DNA from 4 places in the Cupriavidus sp. FW306-1B-F12B genome. Region 2 is predicted to be linked to each of the others. Evidence: predicted binding sites of a transcription regulator. Region 2 holds the regulator's gene; each other region holds the start of a gene.
What was found. The regulator FNR, encoded in region 2, switches genes on or off when oxygen is low (the NO sensors DNR and NnrR bind a similar motif). The targets are predictions, from matches to a motif close to TTGATNNNNATCAA.
Positions count from the first base shown of each region.

Region 1: a site for FNR is predicted at 2,382-2,395, ahead of AC3WLE_RS01050 (universal stress protein). Genes of this name have one in related genera too.
Region 3: a site for FNR is predicted at 1,952-1,965, ahead of hemN (oxygen-independent coproporphyrinogen III oxidase). Genes of this name have one in related genera too.
Region 4: a site for FNR is predicted at 1,375-1,388, ahead of paaA (1,2-phenylacetyl-CoA epoxidase subunit PaaA). Genes of this name have one in related genera too.

Region 1 is NZ_JBYSXC010000001.1:242,423-246,565, reverse strand. It holds gene AC3WLE_RS01065 (acetoacetate decarboxylase (ADC)) at 1-405, shown strand, start outside; gene AC3WLE_RS01060 (universal stress protein) at 460-1,302, opposite strand; gene AC3WLE_RS01055 (universal stress protein) at 1,335-2,171, opposite strand; gene AC3WLE_RS01050 (universal stress protein) at 2,476-2,931, shown strand; gene AC3WLE_RS01045 (zinc-dependent alcohol dehydrogenase family protein) at 2,939-3,952, shown strand; gene AC3WLE_RS01040 (phosphoribosyltransferase) at 3,972-4,143, shown strand, end outside.
Region 2 is NZ_JBYSXC010000018.1:88,294-92,436, forward strand. It holds gene scpB (SMC-Scp complex subunit ScpB) at 1-847, opposite strand, end outside; gene AC3WLE_RS26150 (sulfite exporter TauE/SafE family protein) at 1,416-2,174, opposite strand; gene fnr (fumarate/nitrate reduction transcriptional regulator Fnr) at 2,253-2,978, shown strand; gene AC3WLE_RS26160 (hypothetical protein) at 3,041-3,286, opposite strand; gene AC3WLE_RS26165 (hypothetical protein) at 3,283-3,492, opposite strand; gene ccoG (cytochrome c oxidase accessory protein CcoG) at 3,522-4,143, opposite strand, start outside.
Region 3 is NZ_JBYSXC010000007.1:62,711-66,853, reverse strand. It holds gene AC3WLE_RS13985 (UvrD-helicase domain-containing protein) at 1-478, shown strand, start outside; partial or broken gene AC3WLE_RS13980 (ATP-binding protein) at 559-729, shown strand; gene AC3WLE_RS13975 (ABC transporter substrate-binding protein) at 715-1,851, opposite strand; gene hemN (oxygen-independent coproporphyrinogen III oxidase) at 2,041-3,510, shown strand; gene AC3WLE_RS13965 (c-type cytochrome) at 3,584-4,143, opposite strand, start outside.
Region 4 is NZ_JBYSXC010000001.1:300,823-304,965, forward strand. It holds gene paaX (phenylacetic acid degradation operon negative regulatory protein PaaX) at 352-1,293, opposite strand; gene paaA (1,2-phenylacetyl-CoA epoxidase subunit PaaA) at 1,425-2,411, shown strand; gene paaB (1,2-phenylacetyl-CoA epoxidase subunit PaaB) at 2,466-2,747, shown strand; gene paaC (1,2-phenylacetyl-CoA epoxidase subunit PaaC) at 2,758-3,513, shown strand; gene paaD (1,2-phenylacetyl-CoA epoxidase subunit PaaD) at 3,519-4,034, shown strand; gene paaE (1,2-phenylacetyl-CoA epoxidase subunit PaaE) at 4,054-4,143, shown strand, end outside.

The sequences.
Region 1 (4,143 bases), on a different contig from region 2:
GAACTCGCCAGGGTACGGGGTGTGGTGGGCTACAACCTACCCAAATGGCTGACCGGCATAAACTACCGCGAAACCGACAAATCGGTTGTCGTCGAGATTCTTGACAGCGAAACGGGCAAGGTCGATGTCACCCTTGAAACCAAGAAGCTGGGCGACCTTTCGAGCAAGACCTCCATGGTCACGAACAGCTTTACAAATGTCGATCAGAATGGGCGATTGACTACTGGTTATGCGATTTCCCGTCAGCTTAGTCACACCTCCAGTACAAATGCGGAGTCGGTGAACCTCACGCTTACCGAGGGGAGCTTGTCGACGTACATTAAGGCGCTGAAGCTGGGGAAGATGATGAAATACGAGTACGTGCCAGAATTCCAAAGCGCGCTGTATTCCCCCAAGCCGCTGTGATCCTTCTGTCGTTGAGTCGACGCCGGTAGCCCCAACCGCCCAGGAGGGTTAGCCTCAGTGCGACATGAAGACTGGCAAGCCTGACTGGCGCAGCAGGGCGCGGGTGGTGCCACCCAGCACCAGCTCCCTCAGCCGGGAGCGGCCATAGCCGCCCGCGACCAGCAGGCCGGCCTGAACCTTGGCCGCAAGTTGTGGCAGCACGTGGTCGGGATCGCCCTCTCCGACCAGCAGACTGGCGTGGATGCCATGGCTGAGCAGCCACGCTGTCAGCCGATCCGCGCTGTCACGATAGGCCGCTTTCTCACCGGCAGCGCTGTGCTTGCCAGCACTGACCACCAGGACGGTAACGGCGCTGGCATGCACAAGCCACGGCAGTGCGTCCGCGACCGCGCGCGCGGCCTCCCGGCCGCCGTTCCAGGCGATGGCGACATGGCCGCCAAGTCGCGGGCCGGACGCGCCCGGCACCAGCAGGATGGGCCGGCCTGCATTGAGCATCGCGTACTCCGCGACCCCGGCCAGCAGAGCCGGCACATCGGCCTGCGCCGAGGGCGCTGCGGGCAGGATGAGATCGGCGAAGCGGCCCTCGTCGGCAAGCGCCCAGCCAGACTCGGCTTCGACAACGATGTGCCGGGTGGGAATGGCCGGCGACACTTGCCCGGTCAGCGTTTCGAGTGCGTTCCTGTGAGCCGCAGCCAGCTTGTGTAAATGGTTCGCGGCAAGCACGCCGTATTGCCCGGCTTCTTCGCCCGCCCCACGAAACGGCTCCAGGTGCGTTCCTGTTGCCGTCAGTCCGACCACGCTGCCGCCGGACTTTTCGGCAAGCCGTGCTGCCGTTTCAATGCGTGCGGACCGTGCAGCATCTTCGCTCAGGTCGACAAGGATGGTTCTGAAGTCCATGACGTGATTCCACTCTTTGGTTTGACCTTGCATCATCGTGAAAACAGCACCGGTGCGGTCATTGAGTCAAGCAGCGTACGCGTGACACCGCCCAGCACCAGTTCCCGCATGCGACCGTGTCCGTAGGCACCCATCACAATCAGGTCGGCATCGAAATCCGCCGCGCGCGAAAGGATGAGTTCGCCGATGGTCAGGTCAGCCCCACCAGGACCGTGTTCGATTTCCACGGCGACGCCGTGGCGCTCCAGCACGCGTGCGGCGTGGCCGACCGGGGTGGCGTCGGCTCTTGCCTCCTTGGCCGCGGTCTGTGCGCAAAGAATGCGCGCCTGCGCGCCGGCCATCAGCGGCACGGCGTCGTGAAGCGCCCGCGCCGCCTCGCGGCTGCCATTCCACGCCACGATCACGCGCGTACCCAGCGTTGGAAACGTGCCCGCGCACGGCACCACGAGCGTCGGTCGGCCGGTCTCCAGCAGCAGCGATTCCAGCAGTTGCCGGGCCACCGGCCCTTCGGTATTGCCGGGGTCGTACTGGCCGGCAACGACCAGGCCGGCCTCGCGGGCCTCGCGCAGCACCGATGCCACCGTCCCCTGCTCCGCGGCGCGCCACTCCGCGCGCACCGGCATGGCCTGGGTTGCAGCCAGAAACTGCGCGCGGACGTCTTCCCTGACCTGCTTGCGCCGGGCCAGATCGTCCGCGACATATTGCTGCGCGCCTTCCATGAGGTAGAACCAGGCAGGATCGGGAATGAAACCGGCGTACATGCCGATCAGCCGGCACTGGCTGGCCGCCGCAAGTCGCCCCGCCACTTCGAGCCGCTGCCGTGCCTGCGGATTGCTGTCCAGATGCACCAGGATGCTGTCGTAAGCCATGATCGCCCTCACCCTCAACTACAGACCAGTCTAGGCAGCAAGGCCGAGCGGCGCTTGACCCGGATCAACGGGCCAGCATGCGGCGACATGGCTCAAGTTCGTCCTCATGTGCGGTGGAGGCTACTGCGAACAAAGGTATGAAAACCCGTCAAGCCATGCGGCCATCACTTCTGTCTGCGGTCAATTTCTCGCGGCGCCTGCCCCTTCGGGTTGACCTATATCAAGCGCTTATCGAGGCCGGCGCCTACGCTGAATGCAGCGCATCGCAACGTCGAACACACCCTTGCCCTTCAGGAGATCCATCATGTACCAGCGCATCCTGCTCGCCGTCGATGGCAGCCGTTCTTCCGACCTGGCACTGAGCCAGGCCATCATCATCGCCAAGGCAACCGGGGCCGAGGTCAAGGCGTTGTTCGTGGTAGACGACAGCGATGTGTTCTTCGAGGCCAGTTACTTCAACCCCAAGGAACTGGTCGACAACATCACCGCGCACGGCCGCAAGGCGCTGGATGCCGCCTCAGCCAGGCTCAGCGAAGCAGGCGTGCGCAATTCGGTGAAACTGGATGAAAAGCCGGTGGCGCCCGGCCGGATCTCGTTGACCATTGTCACCGAAGCCGATGCGTGGAATGCCGACCTGATCGTGCTTGGCACCCACGGCCGCCGCGGCGTCCGGCGCCTGCTGATGGGCAGCGTGTCGGAAGGCGTGCTTGCCAAGACCAGCAAGCCTGTGCTCCTGGTCCGCAGCGAAGTCGAAGGTTAGGCGCGCCATGCCCCACCAAACCATGCGTGCGATGGTCTTCGAGGGCGCAGGCCTGCCGCTGCGCCTCCACCACTTGCCGGTTCCCGAACCGGGGCCCGGCGAACTTCGCATTGCAGTGGGGGCTTGCGGGGTGTGCCGGACCGACCTGCATATCGCCGACGGCGACCTGCGCCATCCCAAGCCGGTGCTCATCCCGGGACATGAAATCGTCGGACGGGTGGATTTGTGCGGCGCCGGTGTCACCGCCTTCAAGCCGGGCGACCGCGTCGGTGTGCCCTGGCTCGGACATAGCTGTGGCCATTGTCGCTACTGCCTGCGTCATCACGAGAATCTTTGCGACGCACCGTTGTTCACCGGCTATACCCGCGATGGCGGCTATGCGGAGTACGTTGTTGCCGACAGCGGCTATTGTTTCCGGATTCCGCCCGGCTACGATGACGAACACGCCGCACCACTACTCTGCGCCGGCCTGATCGGCTACCGGACGCTGCGCATGGCGGGCGCAGCCAGCCATGCGCAGCGCGTCGGCATCTACGGCTTTGGCGCCGCCGCCCACCTGGTGACGCAGATCGCGGTGGCGCAAGGCCGCGAAGTCTACGCCTTCACCCGCACGGGCGACGCAGGCGCCCAGCAACTCGCCTATCAATCCGGCGCGTGCTGGGCCGGCGCGAGCGACCTCGAGTCGCCCGTGCCGCTGGACGCCGCGCTGATTTTCGCCCCGGTGGGCGCGCTGGTGCCCAAGGCGCTGCGCGCCGTGGACAAGGGTGGCATCGTGGTCTGCGGCGGAATTCATATGAGCGATATCCCAAGCATGCCTTACCAGCTGCTTTGGGAAGAAAGGCGCCTGTGTTCCGTAGCCAACCTCACGCGTGCCGACGGCTTCGCGCTGATGGATATCGCCGCCCGGACCCCGCTGCATACGCACACCACCGCGTATCCGCTGGAGCAGGCCAACGAAGCACTGGCCGACCTGCGCGAGGGCCGGCTTACCGGCGCCGTCGTCCTGAAACTCCGTCAATAGATCCCTGGCAGATAGTTCGATGAGCCGTTACCAGACACGTTTTCAGGCACGTGAGCATGCGGGCTCAGAGCTCGCCTGGGCGTTGCGCGCGTATCGGGGAACCGGTGCCCTGGTGCTGGCGATTCCGCGCGGCGGCGTGCCGGTCGGGCGCGTCGTGGCCGACGCACTGGGCGCTGACTTCGACCTGGTGA
Region 2 (4,143 bases):
GCACGCGCTCGTCGTGCTCGCTCGGGTGCGGCGGGGTGCCGTTGTCCGGCAAATCGCCCCGCGCCCCGTCCGGATTGGGTGCGGCTGGTTCGGTGGAAGCGGCCTCGGCGGCATCGTCGGCTGCAGCTTGCAGCGGTTGCGCGTCAAAGCCATTGGCGCCTTGGTCGACCGGGCCGGTCGTCTCGGCTTCGTTTGCGACGGATGCTTCAGCCACATCCGCTGCGTGCGCGGCGGGGTCGGCAAAAGCCTCTTCGTCGGCGCTGGCCGCCTTGTTTGCAGCCAGGTCTTCAAAATTGATGGCCTGCTGTTCCAGCAGGGTTGCCTGCGCCTGCGCCTGGGCATCTTCCAGCGGCGGCAGCTCATCCAGCGTACGCAGGCCAAGATCGTCCAGGAACGCCTTGGTGGTCGCATACAGCGCCGGCCTGCCCGGCACGTCGCGGTGTCCGATCACCTCGATCCAGCTGCGGTCCTCAAGCTTCTTGATGACTTCCGTGCTGACCGTCACGCCGCGGATTTCCTCGATATCGCCGCGGGTCACCGGCTGCCGGTAGGCAATGATCGCCAGTGTTTCCATCACCGCGCGCGAATATTTTGGCGGCTTTTCAGGATTCAGCCGATCCAGGTATTCACGCATTTCCGGCCGGCTCTGGAAGCGCCAGCCGCTGGCCAGCGCCACCAGTTCCACGCCGCGCGGCCGCCAGTCCTGGCGCAGTTCATCAAGCAGCACGCGGATGGTGTCTGCGCCGACGTCGTCGTCAAACAGCCGCCGCAGATCATTGACGCGCAGCGGTTCCTGCGCGCAGATCAGCGCCGTCTCGAGGACGATCTTCGCCTCTTGGGTATTCATGTTGATGGTGTGCAGCCTGTCTTTGCACCTGCTCCCGGACGGATCCGGGGCACCGGAGATTTTGGATACAGCGGTGCGAAAGCCACCGCCATCTCATTGCGCAGCTAGCCGGATACCTGCTGCATCCAAGCCGTGCACTTCCCTATCTTTGCATCGAGTTGCCGGGCGTTCCGGCAGGAGATCGTTCGCATGCCGTTATGGGCCAGCCAGCGAACCTCTTGCGTAGCGCGTCCGCACATATCGGACGTCGCTGTCAGCGAACTGAAGGCCTCGGACGCAAGAAAAACGGGTATCGGGAGCAAGGCCGGCATCGCCAACACCGCAGTGCCAGCCGGACTTTTGAACCAGATCTTTTGAACCGGATGGACTTTGGGGACGGGACGGGCATCGAAAACCTTCCGCTTCCCCTGCCCTGAACTCGCCTTCTGGTATGAAGGCCGCCTGGCGCTGCTCGCCCGCTGCTTACCGCGGCTCACAAGACGCCGCGCGATACCGCAATGTTGGCGATTGTATGGCATTCCCGCCCCCGCCTGCAACCATCATCCGTTGCCCGCGCGGCGCCGGCGCCTCAGAACACCAGGCAGAATCCATGCTCGGCCAGCGAATGTGGCAACAGCACCGCTCGCGCAATGCCAAGGCCGCCGAACGCCATCACCGCCAGGCCGGCACCCAGGCGCACGCCGGGACGTCGCGACAGCGTACGCAAATAGCCCGACAGGCCGGAGAGCACCAGCAGGTTAGGCAGTGTGCCGAGCCCGAACACGCCCATCACGAGTGCGCCGGACGCCGCATTTCCCGCCAGCAGCGCCAGCGTGAGCGCCCCATAGACCATGCCGCACGGCACCAGTCCCCACGCCAGGCCCACGCCATATCGCCGCGCCAGGCCGCCGCGTGCGCGCACAAACGACGGCATGCCGCGTGCCACGCCAGCCAGCCGGCGCGCCACCGTTGCGCCGGCACGCGCCGCCAGCCGCTCCAGCCAGTCGACGGTAAAAGTGTTGCCGCGCAGCAACCGCCAGCCCGACCATAGCAGCATGACGCTGCCTGCGCCGAACAGCCAGCGCTGCACCGGCAGATAGTCCTGCTTCCACGCCGAAGCACCGACCGCGCCCAGCGCGGCCCCAAGCAGCATATAGGTCGAGATCCGGCCCAGGTGCATTATCAGCAACTCGCCCAGCCAGGCGGCACGGCTGGGCACAAGACTGATCGTGGCCGCCGCCCCGCGGCGTTGCTCCACGGCCAGCGCCACGCCGCCGCACATGGCAGCGCAGTGGACCCCGCCCAGCAAAGCCAGCAGAAAAACGCTGATCAGTACGCCAAATGTCAATTCTCACTCCCTACCACATCACATCGCACGGTAAAATGTCCTTATCGCGCCCTCGCTGCCATTTCTAGCAGGTTCCAATTGCTCACCTCCATTCCCATTACCGAGATGTCACCCCGCTGCTCCACCTGTGCGATGGGGCAGCTGTGCCTTCCGGTCGGCATGTCGCAGCAAGACCTTGCCAAGATGGACACGCTGGTTCAGGAACGCATCCGTGTGCACAAGGGTGAAACCCTGTATCGCATGGGCGATCCGCTCACCGCGGTCTATGCCGTGCGCTTTGGCACGCTCAAGACCCACGTCACCACTGAAGACGGCCGCTCGCAGATTACCGGCTTCCACCTGCCCGGCGAAATTGTCGGTCTCGACGGGCTGGGCGAGATGCAGCATGCCTCCGATGCCGCCGCGCTGGAGGACACCGAAGTCTGCGTGGTCCGCATGAGCGAGTTGCAATCGCTGTCGGCAGACCTGCCGTCGCTGCAGCAGCAGTTCCTGCGCCTGATGGGCAAGGAAATCACGCATGACCAACTGATGCTGGTCACGCTGGGCTCGATGCGCGCCGAGGAACGCCTTGCCGCCTTCCTGATCAACCTCTCTGAGCGCCTGTCGGCGCGCGGCTATTCGGCGTCCGAGTTCGTGATGCGCATGAGCCGCGAAGAGATCGGCAGCTACCTGGGCCTGAAGCTCGAAACCGTCAGCCGCCTGTTCTCTCGCTTTGCCGAAGCCGGCCTGATCCAGATTCGCCAGCGCCACGTCAAGCTCGTGGACATCGACGGCATCAAGCAACTCTACAGCCGCTCCTGCTAAGCGGCCAAGGCGCTGTCATGGCCGCATCCGGCCATGACAGCGCAGGCCTCACGGCAGCCCGCTTACTCCAGTTCGTCGGTATCGCTGAGCCGCGTCGGCATGGTGTAGAGCGTCAGTCCGCTGGACAACGCGCAGAACACCCAGGCCATCAGGAAGCCGATGGTGTAGACCGATTCGCGGGACGCTTCGATCGGCTGGCCGAAGAAGCTCAGGTCACCGGGATCCACCACCGAAAACACCGTCGCGGTCGCAAACCCAGCCATCAGGAACGCCGGCCAGAGTACCCACATCAGCCAGCGCAACCTCATGGCTGCCTCACAGCGGCAGCCTTGGGCGGCGCGGCGTCGACCTTCTCGACCACCAGGCCATGGCGCGTTGCACCCTGCACCGGCATGTCCGGATGCGCGGATGCCAGCCAGATTGTCACGCCGCACGCCACCATCGCCACCAGCGGGCCGCTCATCAACAGCCACGGCCACGGCTCCTTCCACCACGGATTGCCTTGCTGACTCATCTTGTCCCCCTTCATCTTGACGACTAGCTTCACAAATCGCGCGGCACGATGAAACTGGTGGATTGCCGGATTTCGGCATGCCCCCGCTCCGTGCCTTCGCTCGTCACTGTCACGTTGATCTTGTGCGTGCCCTGCGCCGCGGCCTCGATCGGCACGCGGATCCGGATCGGCAGCAACCGGTTGGACGTCGGCGCCAGCGATTCGGCCTGCTTGTCGTATTCCACCGTCAGGTTCTTCAATTCGTCGCTGTCGGCGCGCACGCTGATCTGCATCGGCGCTTCGGTGGTGTTGATCAGCTGCAGGCGATAGACATTCTCGATCCAGCGGCCTTCCACTTCACGGCCGAGCGCACCACGGTCGCGGATGATGTCGACCTTCAGCGGCGTGCGCAGCGCGATCGAAGCCATGAACCCGGCCAGCAGTGCCACCCAGATCACGGAATAGATAACGACGCGCGGGCGCAGCAGGCGCTTGCGCGATGCCGCCGCGGACAAGCCCTTGCGCATCGCGTTTTCCGAGGTGTACCGGATCAGGCCGCGCGGATATGCCATCTTGTCCATGACCTGGTCGCAGGCGTCGATGCAGGCGCCGCAGCCGATGCACTCGTACTGCAGGCCGTCGCGGATATCGATGCCCGTCGGGCACACCTGC
Region 3 (4,143 bases), on a different contig from region 2:
CTTCGACAATGCCGACGGCCTCGGCAGCGAAGGCAAGAACCTGCTGGAGCTGACCCAGACCGTGGCGCTGATGAGCATGCTGGAAGGCCGCGAGGAAGATCCCGACGCGGTGCGGCTGTCCACGCTGCATGCGTCCAAGGGGCTGGAGTATCCGCACGTGTTCCTGGTCGGCGTGGAGGAGGGCATCCTGCCGCACTGCCGCGAAGAAGAGGACATGAGCGACGAGAAGATCGAGGAAGAGCGGCGATTGATGTATGTCGGCATCACCCGCGCCCAGCGCAGCCTGCATGTCAGCTGGTGCAAGAAGCGCAAGCGCGCGCGAGAGACCTACTCGTGCCAGCCTTCGCGCTTTATCGGCGAGATGAAGCTGGAGGAGGCGCCTGCGCCGGTGGATGAAACCCCGGCGATGAGCCCCAAGGACCGGCTCGGCGCGCTCAAGGCACTGCTGGGAAACGGCGGCAAGACAGCCCCGGGCTGAACGGGCGCTACAGTCCCGATACAAAGGCCTACCAGGCTGACAAGACGCGGGGTGCAGGCATGCCTAGTATGGCGGCTGTGCTGCTCGCGCCGTTCGACCGCGTCGAATCCTCGCGCAGCCGCGCCACCGGCGGGGTCGGCATGGGGTTGTCGATCGCGGTCGACATTGCCGCGCGCCATGGCGGCGAGCTGACCCTGAGCAACCGCCCCGAAGGCGGCCTGCGCGCGCGCCTGTCCCTACCGCGCGGCTGACGCCGCCAGCGTGACGTACTGCGAGCCGCGCTGCCCGTGCGTGAAGTCGAGCGGGAAATCGCCCACGTCCACGCGCCCCTGCAGTGCCCGCCGCATCTCGGCCGCGCCGCTGCCGCGCAGGCCGGCCAGCGCGCGCGCCAGCCATGCCGCGCCGATATAGCCAGCCAGCGTGGCCGGCGACGGCGGCTCATCCAGGTATTGCTTCATGCGCGCCACGTGTTCCTTCACCACCCGCAGCGTTGCCTGTTGCGGCCCGGGCGCGACCTGGGTCAGCACCATGCCGCCGTTGTAGCCAGCGCCCAGGATCTCGCGCGCGGCGGTGGCGCTGACCGACGACAGCCCGACCAGGAAACCGTACCAGCCCTGCACCGCCAGCGCGCGGCCCAGCCCGGCGTAGGCAAGGGTATCGCCCGCCACGATCACCGCGCCCGGGCGAGTGGCGGCGATGCGCCGGGCGGCGGCCTCGGGATTGGCGTCGAGCGGCACTGCGCGCGTCCCGGTCTGCGCCTCCAGCCGGGCCAGCGACGGGGCGGCGAAGTCCGGCGCCAGGGCCAGCGCGATGCTGGTCAGGCCGTAGCTGCGCAGCTGGCGTACCGCCGCGTCCAGTTCGGCCTGGTAGTCGGCACGGGTGAACCAGACGTTGTCGGCCGCCAGCGCAAGCCCCGACAGCGGCGCCACGATCTGCACGCCGCGCCGGCCCAGCTCGGCCGATGCCGCCAGCGCCGGCAACAGCCGGTCGCCCGGGCCGAACAGCAGCTCGGCGCGTTCGGTATCGGCCAGCGACACCGCCTGCGCCAGCGCGCGGCGCGGGTCGGGATCGGCGTCACGGACCACGTGCGCGATGCGCACCGGGCCGTTGCCGGCGTTGACAGCATCGAACATGACCTTGGCCCCGGCCAGGTAGTCGCGCGCAAGGTCGGCTTGCGCGCCGCCGCGGTCGAGCAGGTGGCCGACCACGACCGTGCGGCGCGCCTGCGTCTGCGACAGAGCTGGCCAGGCGGGCAGGGCCAGGGCCGCGCCGGCGGCGGCAAGCAGGCGGCGCCGGTGCCGGGCCGGTGCTGCCAGGTGGCTGCGCAGCGGTGGGTACGGCGGATGCGTTGATGTCTGGTCGGGAGTTGGCATTGCAGGGGCAGGTGACGCGCGGGCCGGCGGTGGCGCGCAGCGTATCCGCCACACATGACACCAATGTGACGCCCGCCGCCCGCAGGTCCAATGCCCGCGCTTGACGGCGGTCAACGCGCCAGCGGCGGTGCGGCCCTACGATGGGCCGTCATACACCCATACCCCCGCGCCCCCATGATCCCGTCTGCCATGACTTTCCCTGCGCCCGACCGCCGCGCACTGTCCGACTTCCGCGCGCTGGCCGGCCGCATCGACGGCAACGGCCCGCGCTATACCTCGTACCCGACGGCCGACCGCTTCCGCAACGGGCCCGACCTGTCGCTGTACCACGACGCACTCGCCGCCTGCCGCGCCGACGCGCCGGCGCCGCTGTCGCTGTACCTGCATATCCCGTTCTGCGAGAACATCTGCTACTACTGCGGCTGCAACAAGATCATCACGCGCGACCATGGCCGCAGCGCCCGCTACGTCAACTACCTGGGCCGCGAGATGGCGCTGGTGGCAGACCGGCTCGGGCCGCGCCGCCAGGTGCTGCAGTCGCACTGGGGCGGGGGCACGCCGACCTTCCTCGACCCCGGCGAGATGCGCCGCGTGATGGCGCTGCTGCATGAGCATTTCGAGCTGGCGGCCGAGGGCGAGCATTCGATCGAGATCGATCCGCGCCGCGTCGACCACGCCCGCATTGCGCTGCTGGCCGAGCTGGGCTTCAACCGCGTCAGCCTGGGCGTGCAGGATTTCGATCCCGAGGTCCAGCAGGCCATCCATCGCATCCAGCCGTTCGAAGAGACCCGCGCCGTGGTGGATGCCGCACGCACGCTGGGTTTCCGCTCGGTCAGCCTGGACCTGATCTACGGCCTGCCGCACCAGACCGCGGCGCGCTTTGGCCGCACCATCGAGCAGGTGCTGGCGCTGCGTCCCGACCGGCTCTCGGTCTATAGCTACGCGCACCTGCCGCATGTGTTCAAGCCGCAACGCCGCATCGACGAAAACGCCTTGCCGCCCGCCGGCGAGAAGCTCGACATCCTGGTCTCCACCATCGAGCGGCTGACCGCCGAGGGCTACGTTTATATCGGCATGGACCATTTCGCGCTGCCCGACGACGACCTCGCCGTGGCCCAGCGCGAAGGGCGGCTGCAGCGCAACTTCCAGGGTTACTCAACGCACGCCGGCTACGACCAGGTCGGGCTCGGCATTTCCGCGATCGGCGCGATCGCGGGGCGCTACGTGCAAAATGCGCGCACGCTGGACGAGTACTACGGCGCGCTCGACCACGGCCGCCTGCCGCTGGCGCGCGGCGTGGCGATGAGCGTCGACGACCACCTGCGGCGCGAGATCATCGGCGACCTGATGTGCAATGGGGTGCTCGATATCCCGGCGCTGGAAGCGCGCCACGGCATCCGCTTCGGCACGGCCTTTGCGCCGGAACTGGCCGACCTTGCTGCACTGGGCGCTGACGGGCTGGTGCAATGCGCGCCGGAACGCATCACCGTGACGCCGCTGGGCCGGTTGCTGGTGCGGCGCGTGGCGATGGTGTTCGACCACTACCTGCGCGAGGACGCCGCGCGGCCCGCGGACACCGGTGCCCAGGCCGTTGCCGCCAACGATGGCGCGCAGCCGGTGCGCTTCGTGCCGCGGGCGCGGTACTCGCGCGTGGTGTAGCGGCCGCGCAGGCGGTACGGACGAAAAAAAGCCCGCGCAATATGCGCGGGCTTTTCGTTTGCAGCAGGCGGACTTACTTGGCGGCGTTGGCCATGTAGTCCGAAGCGGCGATCACGTCCGCGTCCGGGCCGGCGTAGCCACCCTTGGGCGGCATCACGCCCTTGCCCTTGAGCGCAAAGTTGTGGACCGCGTCCATGCCTTCCTTCAGGCGCGGCGCCCAGGCGGCCTTGTCGCCGAACTTGGGCGCACCTGCCACGCCGGCGGCGTGGCAGGCGGCGCAGACCTGCTCGTAGACCTTCTTGCCCACGTCGGCCGAGGCGGCCGGCGCAGCAGCAGGTGCGGCGGCAGCGGCTGCCGGGGCCGCTGCAGCGGCCGGTGCAGGCGCGGCAGCGGCGGCCGGACCGGCGGCGGCATCAGGGGCTGCGGCGGTCGCCAGCGCGGCGGCAGCCGGGGCAGCCGGTTCCGGGAACTTGGCGCCGCCGGCGTCGGCCATGTAGACCACGGCACGGGCCAGTTCGTAGTCGGCGTAGTCGTCCGGCGTGGTGCCGGCGCGCGCGGCCATCGCGCCCTTGCCGTTTATCACCGACTTCATCAGGCCGTCAAAGCCCTGGCCGATGCGCGCGGTCCAGTCGC
Region 4 (4,143 bases), on a different contig from region 2:
CTCCCTCGAACAGGGCGCGACCCTGACAACCGTGCGGCCCAGTACCAGGGCAAGACCGATGGCGCGGGATTTCGGCGGACGGAAGGAAAGAGGGCAGAAAATGGCTGGCATCGGAAGGCTGCGGGCTGAGTCATGAACGTTGGAGTGAGTATCGGTGCGGGAGCATCCTTGCCGTTATCCGGATTCTGCAAAGAACGCGAAATCGGGCCTGGGCGGACGCACACGGAAGCCACTCGTGAGGATCATGACTAGCCGTCCTCGCAACTTCCTGAAGCTGGCGAGTTCATTCTGCGCGAAACCCGGCGCAAGCCATTTGCGCAGTTGCGCAGCCGGGATTACCCGGTTGCCCGGTTAATTGCCGTTGGCCGCCTGCGCGCCGGCCCCAAAGCGCAGGCGCAGGCTCCGGTTGGCATCCTGCAGCGAACCGTCCGCTACTTCCACCACGCGGTGCAGGTAGTCTTCGCTGGCGTCGAGCAGCGCCCCATACAGGGTGTGGCACAAGCCGCGCGCGGTGCGGCCGGGCCAGTCTTGCGGCAGCATCGCCTCGGGCAGGTTGGGATCGCGCAGCAGCACGCGCCGGTATTCGTGCACCAGCAGCGTCCGCACGAAGAAGGCATCGGCCGGAGCAAGCCCGGCGGCCTCTCCGGCCAGCGGCGTAAAGCGGCGCAGCAGTGCCTGCCAGGCGGCGGCCACGTCGCCAAGCTTGAAGGTCTGGTGCATCAGCGCCTGCAGCGGCCGGATGGAAAACGCGTCAAGGCTGCTTGCCTCCATCACCGCCACATCGTCCTGCGCGCGTGCGGCCTGGACGATTTCGCGCAGCGAGGCGAGGTCCGCATTGGGGTGGGCCATCACCCCTGGCGCGATGGCGCCGAAGCCCTCCCACAGCAATTCCCGCTTCAGCTTCTGCCGGACCGTGGCGCGTACGTCACCGCGCACCATCACCAGGGTCCAGCGGCCGTCCCATTCGGATGCCTCACCCGCGTAGATGCGCTTGCCGGCGTGCAGTACACGCTGCAAACCGGCTTCTGACAGCCCGTAGTAGCTGCGCCGCCCGATCCTGGTCGCGGCCAGCCAGTCGTCGGCGGTCAGGCGGAAGGTGGCGGTTCGCACCAGCCGGTCATTGATGCCGAACGGCGCCGCCAGCCGGATCAGGCTGCCCAGCCAGATTGCCTGGGGCCGCGGCGCCACCACATCGCCGAACAAGGTCACCAGCATGGAATTGGCGCCCAGCTTCAGCCCGCGTGCCAGCCGCGCCACGCGCGGAGAAACCGGATCGGTGCCTGGCGTCGCCATCGGCCTGCTCCCTGAAGTGATACACAAATGCAGATTGATTGAATCAAATTGTATCACTACCATCCGTTGCAACTGACGATGTTGATGCAGGTCAAGACCCCGATTCAGAGCAACCAAGAGCGGAGCAAAGGATGTACGCACAGCTGGTGGAGACAGGAGCGACGAGGCTTCGCGCCATGGAAGAAATGGAGCCGCAGGAGCGTGAGTTCCAGGCGCGCGTCGATGCCGGGATCAAGATCGAGGCCAAGGACTGGATGCCCGAGGCCTATCGCAAGACCCTGGTCCGCCAGATCTCGCAGCATGCGCATTCGGAAATCGTGGGCCAGCTGCCGGAAGGCAACTGGGTCACCCGCGCGCCGACGCTGGAGCGCAAGGCAGTCTTGCTGGCCAAGATCCAGGATGAGGCCGGCCATGGCCTGTATCTCTACAGCGCGGCCGAAACCCTGGGCGTGTCGCGCGACCAGATGCTGGGCGACCTGCACACCGGCAAGGCCAAGTATTCCAGCATCTTCAACTACCCGACGCTGAGCTGGGCCGATATCGGCATGATCGGCTGGCTGGTCGACGGCTCGGCCATCATCAACCAGGTGCCGCTGTGCCGCTGCTCGTTCGGGCCCTATGCGCGCGCCATGGTGCGCGTGTGCAAGGAAGAGTCGTTCCACCAGCGCCAGGGCTACGACATCCTGCTGTCGCTGTGCAACGGCACCCCCGAGCAGAAGCAGATGGCGCAGGACGCGCTCAACCGCTGGTGGTGGCCGGCGCTGATGATGTTCGGCCCGTCCGACGGCGATTCGCCCAACAGCGCGCAATCCATGCAATGGCGCATCAAGCTGTTCTCCAATGACGAGCTGCGCCAGAAGATGGTCGACCAGACCGTGCCGCAGGCCGAGTACCTGGGCCTGACCATTCCGGATCCCGAGCTGAAGTGGAACGAGGAGCGCGGCCACTATGACTTCGGCGAGATCGACTGGTCCGAGTTCTACAACGTCATCCAGGGCAACGGCCCCTGCAACCGCGACCGCCTGCGCAGCCGCGTCAAGGCCTGGGAAGAGGGCGCGTGGTTCCGCGACGCCCTGGTGACCCACGCCGACAAGCAGGCGCAGCGCGCCGCCGCCTGACACCGCGGCGCGCGGCGCCGCCATCCATCCAACGCAATGACACAGGAGGTTGCCATGAAAGAGTGGCCGCTTTGGGAGATCTTTATCCGCAGCCAGCACGGCCTGGCCCACAAGCACGTGGGCAGCCTGCACGCGCCGGACGGCGAAATGGCGATCAACAACGCGCGTGACGTCTATACGCGCCGCAACGAGGGCGTCAGCGTCTGGGTGGTGAAGGCCGGCGATGTGGTCGCCAGCAGCCCCGGCGACAAGGGCCCGCTGTTCGAGCCGGCCAACAGCAAGGTCTACCGCCACCCGACGTTCTTCCCGATGCCGGAAGCCGTCAAGCACATCTGATACGGCCCGCATGATGGACAACCACAAGCTCGAATACCTGCTGCGCCTCGGCGACTCCACGCTGGTCCTCGGCCAGCGCCTGTCGGAATGGTGCGGCCGCGGCCCCGCGCTGGAAGAGGACATCGCGCTGACCAATGTCGCGCTCGACCTGATCGGCCAGACCCGGCTGTGGCTGGGCTACGCCGCGGAAGTGGAGGGCGCCGGCCGCAGCGCCGACCAGCTGGCCTACCTGCGCGACGCCCACCAGTTCCGCAACCCGCTGCTGGTGGAGCAGCCCAACGGCAGCTATGCCGATACGCTGGCACGGCAGTTCCTGTTCGACACCTGGCACTACTTCCTGCTCGACGGGCTGCAGCGCTCGACCGATGCCCGCATCGCCGAGATCGCCGCCAAGTCGCTCAAGGAAGTGACCTACCACGTGCGCCGCAGTGCCGACCTGGTGGTGCGCCTGGGCGACGGCAGCGAAGAGAGCCACCGCCGCATGCAGGATGCGTTCGACGACCTGTGGATGTTCAGCGGTGAGCTGTTCGAGTCCGACGCGGGCGACGCCGCGCTGGTGCAGGCCGGCGTGGTGCCCGACCCCGCCTCACTGGCCGAACCGTGGCAGCGCCACGTGGCCGCGGTGCTGGAAGAGGCCACGCTGCAGCTGCCTGCCGGCACGTGGTCGCAGAGCGGCGGCCGCCACGGCCGCCATACCGAACACCTCGGCTACCTGCTGGCCGAAATGCAGTTCCTGCAGCGCGCCTATCCGGGCGCCAGCTGGTGAACGCCATGACTGCGCAAGCGATCGCACGCCCGGCCATCGGGCAGGTCTGGACCTGGCTCGATACCGTGCCCGATCCCGAGATCCCGGTGATCTCCGTGGTGGACCTCGGCATCGTGCGCGGCGTGGCATGGGAGGACGACGCCTGCGTCGTCACCATCACCCCGACGTACTCCGGCTGCCCGGCCATGACGGTGATCCGGGAGGAGATCGAGCGCACGCTGGCCGCGCAGGGCATCGCCAGCGTGCGCGTGCGCACGCAACTGGCGCCGGCCTGGACCACCGACTGGATGACGCCGCGCGGCAAGGCCAGCCTGGGCGGCTACGGCATTGCGCCGCCGGCCCAGCAGGTGATCGACATCAGCGGCATCAGCCGCAGGGCGGCGCCGGCGCTGGTGGTGGCGTGCCCGCACTGCGGCTCGCGGCACACGCGGCTGGTGAGCCAGTTCGGCTCGACCGCCTGCAAGGCCCTGTACCGCTGCGGCGACTGCAAGGAACCGTTCGATTACTTCAAGGCGCACTGAGCCTGACCGGGGTAGTGAGATGAGCAAATTCCATGAACTGACCGTGGCCTCGGTCACCCGCGAAACCCGCGATGCCGTGGCCGTGACCTTTGCCGTGCCGGATGAACTG